DNA from 2 places in the Parashewanella tropica genome. Region 1 is predicted to be linked to the other one. Evidence: predicted binding sites of a transcription regulator. Region 1 holds the regulator's gene; the other holds the start of a gene.
The links. Region 1 encodes FliA, which starts transcription of late flagellar genes. Its sites were predicted from a motif close to CTAAAGNTNNNNNNNNNNNNGCCGATA; they were not measured.
Positions count from the first base shown of each region.

Region 2: the regulator FliA is predicted to act here: its motif matches at 2,489-2,515, upstream of E2H97_RS01885 (cytoplasmic protein).

Region 1 is NZ_CP037951.1:3,049,031-3,053,465, forward strand. Features, by position in the region: gene E2H97_RS13400 (chemotaxis protein CheA) at 1-168, opposite strand, end outside; gene E2H97_RS13405 (protein phosphatase CheZ) at 228-965, opposite strand; gene cheY (chemotaxis response regulator CheY) at 984-1,367, opposite strand; gene E2H97_RS13415 (RNA polymerase sigma factor FliA) at 1,589-2,308, opposite strand; gene E2H97_RS13420 (MinD/ParA family protein) at 2,301-3,182, opposite strand; gene flhF (flagellar biosynthesis GTPase FlhF) at 3,249-4,435, opposite strand, start outside.
Region 2 is NZ_CP037951.1:441,351-445,785, reverse strand. Features, by position in the region: gene E2H97_RS01895 (RidA family protein) at 1-263, shown strand, start outside; gene E2H97_RS01890 (methyl-accepting chemotaxis protein) at 308-2,332, opposite strand; gene E2H97_RS01885 (cytoplasmic protein) at 2,549-2,728, shown strand; gene E2H97_RS01880 (prepilin-type N-terminal cleavage/methylation domain-containing protein) at 2,862-3,431, shown strand; gene E2H97_RS01875 (hypothetical protein) at 3,428-4,435, opposite strand, start outside.

The DNA of each region.
Region 1 (4,435 bases):
CCCTGCACCACCTTTTACAGTATGGAAGCCACGAAATATTGCATTCAATAGTTCGGTATCTTCTGGGTTATTTTCAAGATCAACTAACTGCTCTTGCAGTAGCTCAAGAATTTCGCCAGCTTCAATTAAAAAATCCTGAAGGATCTCTTCATCAACCGAAAAGTCCATCCCTATACTCCTTACAGCCCTACACGCCTGCCTTTATCGCTTCAAGTCTACGCTTAACTTTAAAAACCTAGACTCGATAACAAATCATCAACTTCATCTTGTCCAGATACCACATCATCTCTTATATCGGCATTTAAAATTGGACCTTCAGCTTCAATTTTATTTTTATTTTTCTCTTCCGGATGAGTTGACGTATGTTCGCCAAAGAGAGTCAGCATTGATACCAAGCTGCTTTCAACTTCGTGAACAAGCTCAATCACTCGTCTGATCATTTGACCGGTTATGTCTTGGAAGTCTTGAGCCATGAGAATTTGGTTAAGTAAATCACGTAATCGGGTAGAGTCGTGAGCACTTCTTTGCATCATTTCTTGAATGTCAAAACAGAGCTTTTTGAAGGTTTCAAGGTCAATATCTCGACGCATGAGCTTATCCCAAGCGGGTTGGACATTGTTGATGTTTGTGATTAAGGCATCAGCCAAAGGAAGTGATTCTTCAACCGCATCCATGGTTTTATTGGCCGCTTGTTCTGTCATATCAATAACGTAGTTCAAGCGCTCTTTAGCATCGGGAATTTCATTGTTCGTCAATTCAGTTAGGCGACTGTCTACCTGAAAGTCGATTAAAGCACTGTGAAGTTCACGAGTTAACTTGCCAATTTCATCATAAAGCTCGTTTTGAATAGGCACAGCTAGCTCTTTTACGATTTCATCAGCCTGCTGCTGTTCACCAGCCGTTAGAAGCTCAACAAGCAGTTGAGCTTTTTCAAGAGTGATCAGCCCTGAAGTTTGTTCTAGCATACAACATCCTTGCTTAGCTTAGCCCAGTCTTTCAAAAACTTTATCGAGCTTCTCTTTGAGGGTGGCGGCTGTGAATGGCTTCACAACATAACCGTTTACGCCAGCTTGAGCTGCAGCAATGATTTGCTCTCGCTTAGCTTCAGCTGTAACCATAAGTACAGGGATAGATTTGAGTTTTTCGTCGGCTCGAATAGCCTTGAGCAAGTCAATACCTTGCATGCCAGGCATATTCCAATCGGTAACCACAAAATCAAAGTCACCTTTTTGTAGCATAGGCAGTGCGGTGGTTCCGTCATCGGCTTCTTGGGTATTATTAAATCCCAAATCCCGCAACAAGTTTTTAATGATACGTCTCATCGTTGAAAAGTCATCAACAATAAGGATTTTCATATTCTTGTCCAAGGTTTCCTCCAAGGGCTTTTGTAATCTTTTATCTTTATCGTAAAAAAAGCGAACGGAAACTTATATAGACAGAGTTAACAGCCTGATAACGCTTGGATATCCAAACTGGCCGTAGCGCATCTAACAAGGATTTCCCATCAAATAAAAGTGACACTTTGTCACTAAAAATTTATAGCTTTCTATATTTTTTAATTAAACAGTCAGCCAAAAGCTGGCTTAAATTATTGTTCTGTCCAATCTCTCAGCTTACCTTTAAGTCTGAGCATAGCTTGGCTCAAAATCTGGCTTACTCTTGACTCACTGACTTCAAGAATAAGTCCGATTTCTTTTAAGTTAAGGGCTTCATCATAGTAAAGCGATAACACCAAGGCATCTCGCTCTGGTAATTGTTTAATCCCTTGAACTAAGGCCTTCTGGAAATTGTGCTCTGACAAAGTGTCAAAAGCATGATCTTCTGGCGCTTGATCTTCTCGGATCACATCATGCGATACGCCTAGATCTTCAAAGCCAACGATTTTTCCTGTCGCCACATCATTGAGAATGTGATGATATTCTTCAATCGGTAAGTTTAATTCGGCCGCAATTTCAATATCTGAAGCTTCTCTTCCTAATTCTTGCTCAAGTTTTTCAATTACCTTGTCAACCATGCGTTGATTTCGGTGAACGGATCTTGGCACCCAGTCTCCTCGACGGATTTCATCAAGCATCGCACCACGAATTCGAATACCTGCAAACGTTTCAAATTTTGCACCTTTACTGCTATCGAATTTCCCTGAGGCCTCTAAAAGCCCCATTAATCCTGCTTGTAATAGGTCATCGAGTTGAACAGATGCTGGAAGTCGCGCAAGTAGGTGGTGAGCGATTTTTTTCACCAGCGGAGCATACTGTTCGACTACATGTGTTCTATCGTCAAAACTAGTATACGCAGCGGCCTTATTCACTCACATTTTCCTCTTTATGATCTGGCCTTTTAACTAAGCGTTCAATGAAGAACTCTAAGTGCCCACCCGGCTGATCAGGTATAGGCCAGCTAATGATCTTATTGGCTAGACTGTGATAAGCAATGGTTGATGGCGATTTAGGGAAAGCTTCAACAACCAACTTTTGTTTCCGCACTGATTTACGAACATTGTCGTCATAAGGCACTGTAGCTACAAGCTCCAAAGCGACATCTAAGAAACGATCGGTCACTTTACTGAGTTTGGCAAACAATTCCATACCTTCTCTCAGGCTACGAACCATATTAGCTACAATTTTGAAGCGGAATACGCCATGTTCACGACTGAGGATTTTGATAAGTGCATAAGCATCGGTAATGGACGTTGGTTCGTCACATACTACGATGAGTACATCTTGAGAAGCTCTGGCAAAACTCAATACCATGTCTGAGATACCGGCAGCGGTATCAACAATTAATACGTCAAATTGCGTTCTCATTTCACTGAACGCTCGAATCAATCCAACGTGTTGAGCAGGAGTAAGCTCAACCATATTTTGTGAGCCTGATGTCGCAGGGATAATACCTATTCCCTTAGGGCCACGAACGATGACGTCATCTAATTCACTTTCACCAGTAAGTACATGAGAAAGATTCTTTTCAGCGCGGATACCTAACATGACATCTACGTTGGCCAAACCCAAATCGGCGTCCAGTATTAATACACGCTTGCCTTTTTCTGCAAGGGCGACTGCTGTATTAATGGAAACGCTGGTTTTACCAACACCACCTTTACCACCACTTACAGCAATAACTTTCACTTTTTCGTTATTTGGTTGATTCATCATACGTAAACCGCTTGCTTGATCTTGGGTCATAGCTTTACTCAAACTGTTAAAGCGAACTTGGCTTCGCTTTACCTGCTATAAAATCTGTCGTTAATCTTAGTAAAGTTCGTTATTGCGAACTTCCCAATCAGAATTCGTATTATGTACGAAATCGGGTTTTGATTCATCTAATACTGACAATGCTTGTTCGGCTAATTTGTAAGAATCTGCCACATGCATGTCTTCAGGAACCCGTTGTCCGTCTGTTACATATCCTAAGGAAAGTTGGTTTTCAATCACCACACTTAATGCCGCAGCTAATGAAACAGACTCATCTAATTTGGTTAATATCGCACCCGCCAATGGTACACGCTGAAAATGTTCTACAGCTTCTTGCAACACTCGACGTTGAGATGTTGCAGACAATACCAGATAATTTCGAATTGGTATGCGTTTATTTTCAGCTAAGTTGTCCAATTGTTGATATAGACGCAAATCTCTTTGCCCCATACCGGCTGTATCTATCAATACTAGTTTACGATTTCTAAATTGATACAGTATTTGTTCTAACTCATTTAGGTCATGAGCAAGCTTTACTGGACACCCCATAATTTTGCCATAAGTTGCCAGCTGCTCATAGGCTCCAATGCGATAATGATCCATTGTAACCAAGGCTACTTGATCACTGCCATGTTTAGCAGCAAATCGAGCTGCAATTTTAGCTAGACTGGTTGTTTTACCAACACCTGTTGGTCCTACTAGTGCAACAACCCCACCACGATTAACAATATCGTCACCTTGGTTGTCGAGTAAATTAGCTAAGCTTCTTGGTAATGCGCTCACCAACTCCGCTGGCGAGTAGTGAGAAGCCAATTCAGCAAGTTGCTTGGCAAGCGGCATAGAAAATTCAGCTTCGATTAACTTGCTTTCTAGCATAGAGCCAACTGGGTCAACACGTTGTTTTTGCTCATTTAGCAAGCTTGAAACTTGATGAGTCAATAAGTTACGTAACGATGCAAGCTCATCACGCATCTGCTGCATTTCATTATTGGTAGTTGGAGCTGCTTTGTTTTTTTCTGGGCTTGGAGTGAAGGTCGCAGCTTGAGGTTGTTGCTGCTTAGCCTCTTCCATACCTCTTGCCCAAGCAGGCAACTCCATTTCTTCTTGTTTTTGTTGCTTATGTTGTTGCAGTTTAGAGTGTTGGCGCTCAAGCAATGCTTGCAGTGAATCCGCTGGCGACGATGCTTGTTGAGACGCCGATGCTGAAGGCTTACGCTTTTGGCCAAGTGAAACTTTGTCACCCG
Region 2 (4,435 bases), 1.6 Mb from region 1:
CAGACGCCACTAAAGGGATCACCGAACAAACTCAAACTATGCTAGACAAAGTAGATGCGTTGCTAGAGCAAGCTGGCAGCGACCGTGAGCATATCCTTTCTGCCACCATTTATATCAAAGACATGCAATACTTCGCTGATATGAACGCAGTTTGGGATGCATGGGTACCTGAAGGTCATGCTCCCGCAAGAGCTTGTGTGACCGCTAATATGGCACGTGAAGAGCTATTGGTTGAAATTTCAGTGATTGCTGCTGAAAAGTAATTTTTCTCTATTTAAAAGGCTGCAATCGCAGCCTTTTTCATTGTTTATTTAAAGTAGCTGACTTTCTCAGACAACTGATTAGATAGTTGATTTAGCTCCTGTGAGCTTTGTGCTGTGTCTTGTGCAGCCGCGTAATTATTTTGGTTTAAAATCGTCACTTCATTAGCACTAGAAGCAATTTCGGTACTGACTTGAGCCTGCTGCTCAGAGGTCGCTGCAATTTCTTGTGCCATTTGTTCAATATTTGCGATTTGTGTGGCAATACCAGAAAGTGCACCACCAGTTTCTTCAGCTTGCTTATCGACTTCTACACCATAGTCACTACTGAGCTTCATGAGCTTCACCGCAGTTTGGGTACTGTTTTGTAACTGACTAATAATGCCTACCACTTCTTTGACTGACTGTTGAGTTCTTGCAGCAAGGCTTCTTACCTCATCCGCAACAACAGCAAAGCCTCGGCCTTGTTCACCTGCTCTAGCCGCTTCAATCGCAGCATTTAACGCTAGCAGGTTGGTTTGTTCAGCAATTTCATCAATCATTTTGGTAACGCTTTGAATATTATTGCTTTCTACCTCAACAGTTTGAATGGCTTCAGAGGATGATTGAATTTGTTCTGAAAGCGATGCCACTTTCACTTGCATATTCTCAACTACTTTCGTTCCGGCAATCGCATCATCATTCGCTTCTCGTACACTAACGGCTATATGTTCCACCTGCTCGGCCACACTTTGCGCAGACGCAGCCATTTCTTCCGTTGCCGTCGCAATATGTTCAATTTGGGATTGCAGCGATTCAGCAGAGAGTAAGCTCCCCTCAGCATTGCCTTTTGCTTGCCCCGCTTGAGTGGCCAGAGAAGTACTGATGTCTTTGATATCTGTCGTCAACTCATATAAACGGCCAGCCATATTGCCGACAACAGCTGTCAACTGAGACATTTCATTGTTTGATGTTACATCACCACCCTCAACCTCTAAGCTAACTTCACCGTCACCTAAGCGTTTCATGTAACCATGATTTTTCGCCATGGGTGCCAACAGTTTTTTCATGACTAGATACAAAATAACAATCACGGTACCGCAGACAACAACCGCGATACTAAGGATGATTTTAAGTAGGTAATGACTGCCTTGGGTAATTTCTGAAACCTTGGTTCCTCCACCAATCACCCAATTCCAGCCCGGTACAAACGACGTAACTAAGTATTTGCTCTGAATATCCTTAGCCATTTGATCTTTATAAAAGGTTACTTCACCAACATTATCCATCAAGTTTTCAAAGGGGCGAGTACCGTCTGGGCTATAGATTTGCTGAACATTTTTACCAATAAAATTCGTATTCGGATGCAATAAATACATGCCAGAATCTTTGCTGTCGGCACTGATCACAAAACTTTCGCCACCTTTGCCCCACTTCACTTCTACAATGGCGTTAAAAATGGATTCCGTAGCCTTTTGTAACGGGATAGCCGCAAAAGCAAGCGCATAAATCCGCCCATTACTAAGTAGCGGGCGATAATAGGCCAAATAGTTTTGACCAAATAACTTGACCATCGACGAATATGATTGGCCAGCCATGAGTTTGTTGTAACCAGGATGTGACTTCCCTAAATAACTGCCTACAACTCTTTCACCATTGGGGTTCTTTAAAGTGGTGATCACCCGAATGAAATCATCACCATCACGCAAAAATATTGTCGCATCGGCTTCGGTGTCTTTTTTAAAACGATCAATGATCGGCGTCAAATTGGAAAGCGGCTTGCCCTCATGCTCAACACGCTCCAATGTTTTATCATTTAAGTGATCAACTCCAACGGCAGGCTCGAGTCCAAACAAATAACCATTAATCAACGCCCCTTCAAGGTGTTCAGCAGAAAGTAAAAATGCTTGATATTCTTCGCTAAGCGCTTTAGCCAAGGTATCAATTTTACTTTGATGATCATTTAATGTTTGCTCTAAATATAGCGTTTTAGCTTGCCTATATATCAAGGTAGCGGTACTCGCAAATGCTAAGACGATTAATATGGTAATAAGCGATAAAATTTGAAACGAAATGCTTTTATTTCTAAACATACTGACTGCGACCCCAACTAGACTTTTTATTCTATTTTGGGGCGGAATTCTATATGAGTTATTTATTCAAGACTTTGTGCGATATCTCACTTTTTATTAATAAATAGCCTTATTTATTTTTGGCATTTTGAAAATTAATTATCCACTAAAAAATCCCTAAAGCGATGATAATTAGAGCCGATATTATAGTAAATCGATGTAACAAGAGAGTGATGTATGGATATCAGCGGTTCAAATGTTCAGTCAGCAGCAAACCAACAAACCACCAATGTTAAAGTGATGCAAATGGCCAAGCAGCAACAAAAAGCTGAAGGCGAAACAGCCATGCAACTCATTGCCAGCTCAGCACCTAAGGCTGTTGGAAATGCGGGACATATTATTAATACCAAGGCTTAATAAATCTTCAATTTGATTTACCCAAAGAAGCTATCCTGAGTACGTTTCTATTCCAGAATATGGCTCAGGATTCTTTTCTTAAACCTATATTTATCATACAATTCAATCCTATTCATGTTATTGGAATGTATGAATGCGTCATTCTGGTTTTACTCTTATCGAACTAGTGATAACCATTATCATTATTGGATTAATAAGTGTCATCGCCATCCCCAAATTCATCTCTTTTAGTGATGAAGCCAATCTAGCTACTGCTCAGTATACCTTCAAACAATTTGAGCAAAGCGCTAAATTATTTCACTCCAAATGTGTTGCATCGGGCTGGTTAGGTTTGGCTTATCGTGGAGGTAGTGGTGCCAGCAATCGATTTGAAGCAGCCATCAGAGCAGCAGGATTACATAACCGCCCAAGTGGTTCTGGAAGCTGCTATCCTGAATCAACAATTAGAGATGGTAACTTCAGTAATGGGCGAGATTGCGCATATACAATGAGAAGCTTGTTGAATACAGATATGACAATAACTCGTATAGAATCTGATAATGCTAACTCACCTGAAACGACTATTGTTGCTAAAGCTGAAAGCAATCAACATATTTGCACCTTTTATTATCAGAAAGGTTTTAAAGAACGTACCAGATCAAAAATGCCTTTGATGATCTACAATGCCGCCAAAGGCACATTTACCTACGAGAACTTTAATTAGAAAAAATATCGAGTCGCCAACTGCCACTGTCTTTCGATAAGGTGTTTAGGTAAACCAATACTGGTTCGAGCTTGCCGCTCACTGTCAATCCAGTTGAATTCGGTATGGATAAACCAGCCTCTCTGAATACGATAACGATAAGATAGGGTTAGTGAGCGCCCAGACTCATTATTATTATCCACCGCAACTTTGTCATTGTCGGTCACTGAAAAATGCTCAATCCGCCCACTCAACGTATGTTGGTTCCAGCGACGACTTAGTAGCAGATTAGCACTTTGATAGTCGTTATTGACGGCATCAAACCCTTTAGGATCCATCATTAGAGTATCGCCTTTCATATACTGTGCAATCATTTCTATTCGAGCTGGCAATCGCCACTTTACCCCAAGGTGATGAAAACGAGTACGCCAAGCGTATTGACCATTTTTAACTATCTTAGTGTTGGCATTATTATCGTAATAGCCAGCCAGAAGTCGCCCTTTGCCACGCCATGACCACTGCGCTGAAATATGAGTACCCAGACGGTTATCCAACTCTAAAAATGGGTCGGATTGTTTCGCCTGTCCGCTTAACGCTCCCTTAAATTGTGGAAGCTTTGGAACGGGAATCGTTTCATGCCATAGTGTTTGTCGTGAACTTTGTGTCCAGCCATGCCATGCCAGCAAAGCGCCTGTAGTATCGTTATTGGCAAACGCTTCAATATTTAATGAAAAACTATGGGGAGATTGATGAAACTTACCTAAACGAGTAATACCAATTCTCATGCCAGCATGGCGGACTTCCTCAGCAAGCCAAGCATTAATGGCGGAGTAATTTAAGGTGTAAGGCGATGCCCAAGCCGTCGCTAAATTTTCTAAGGTGATATTGGGATACATGATCCCCGCTTGCGCCTCAACACGATAGCCATTTTCACTGGGTAGACCACGATATTTAACAATGGCCTCAGTAATACCGATACCATTATCAACATTATCCCAATAACCATTAGCCACAACTTTAGTCGA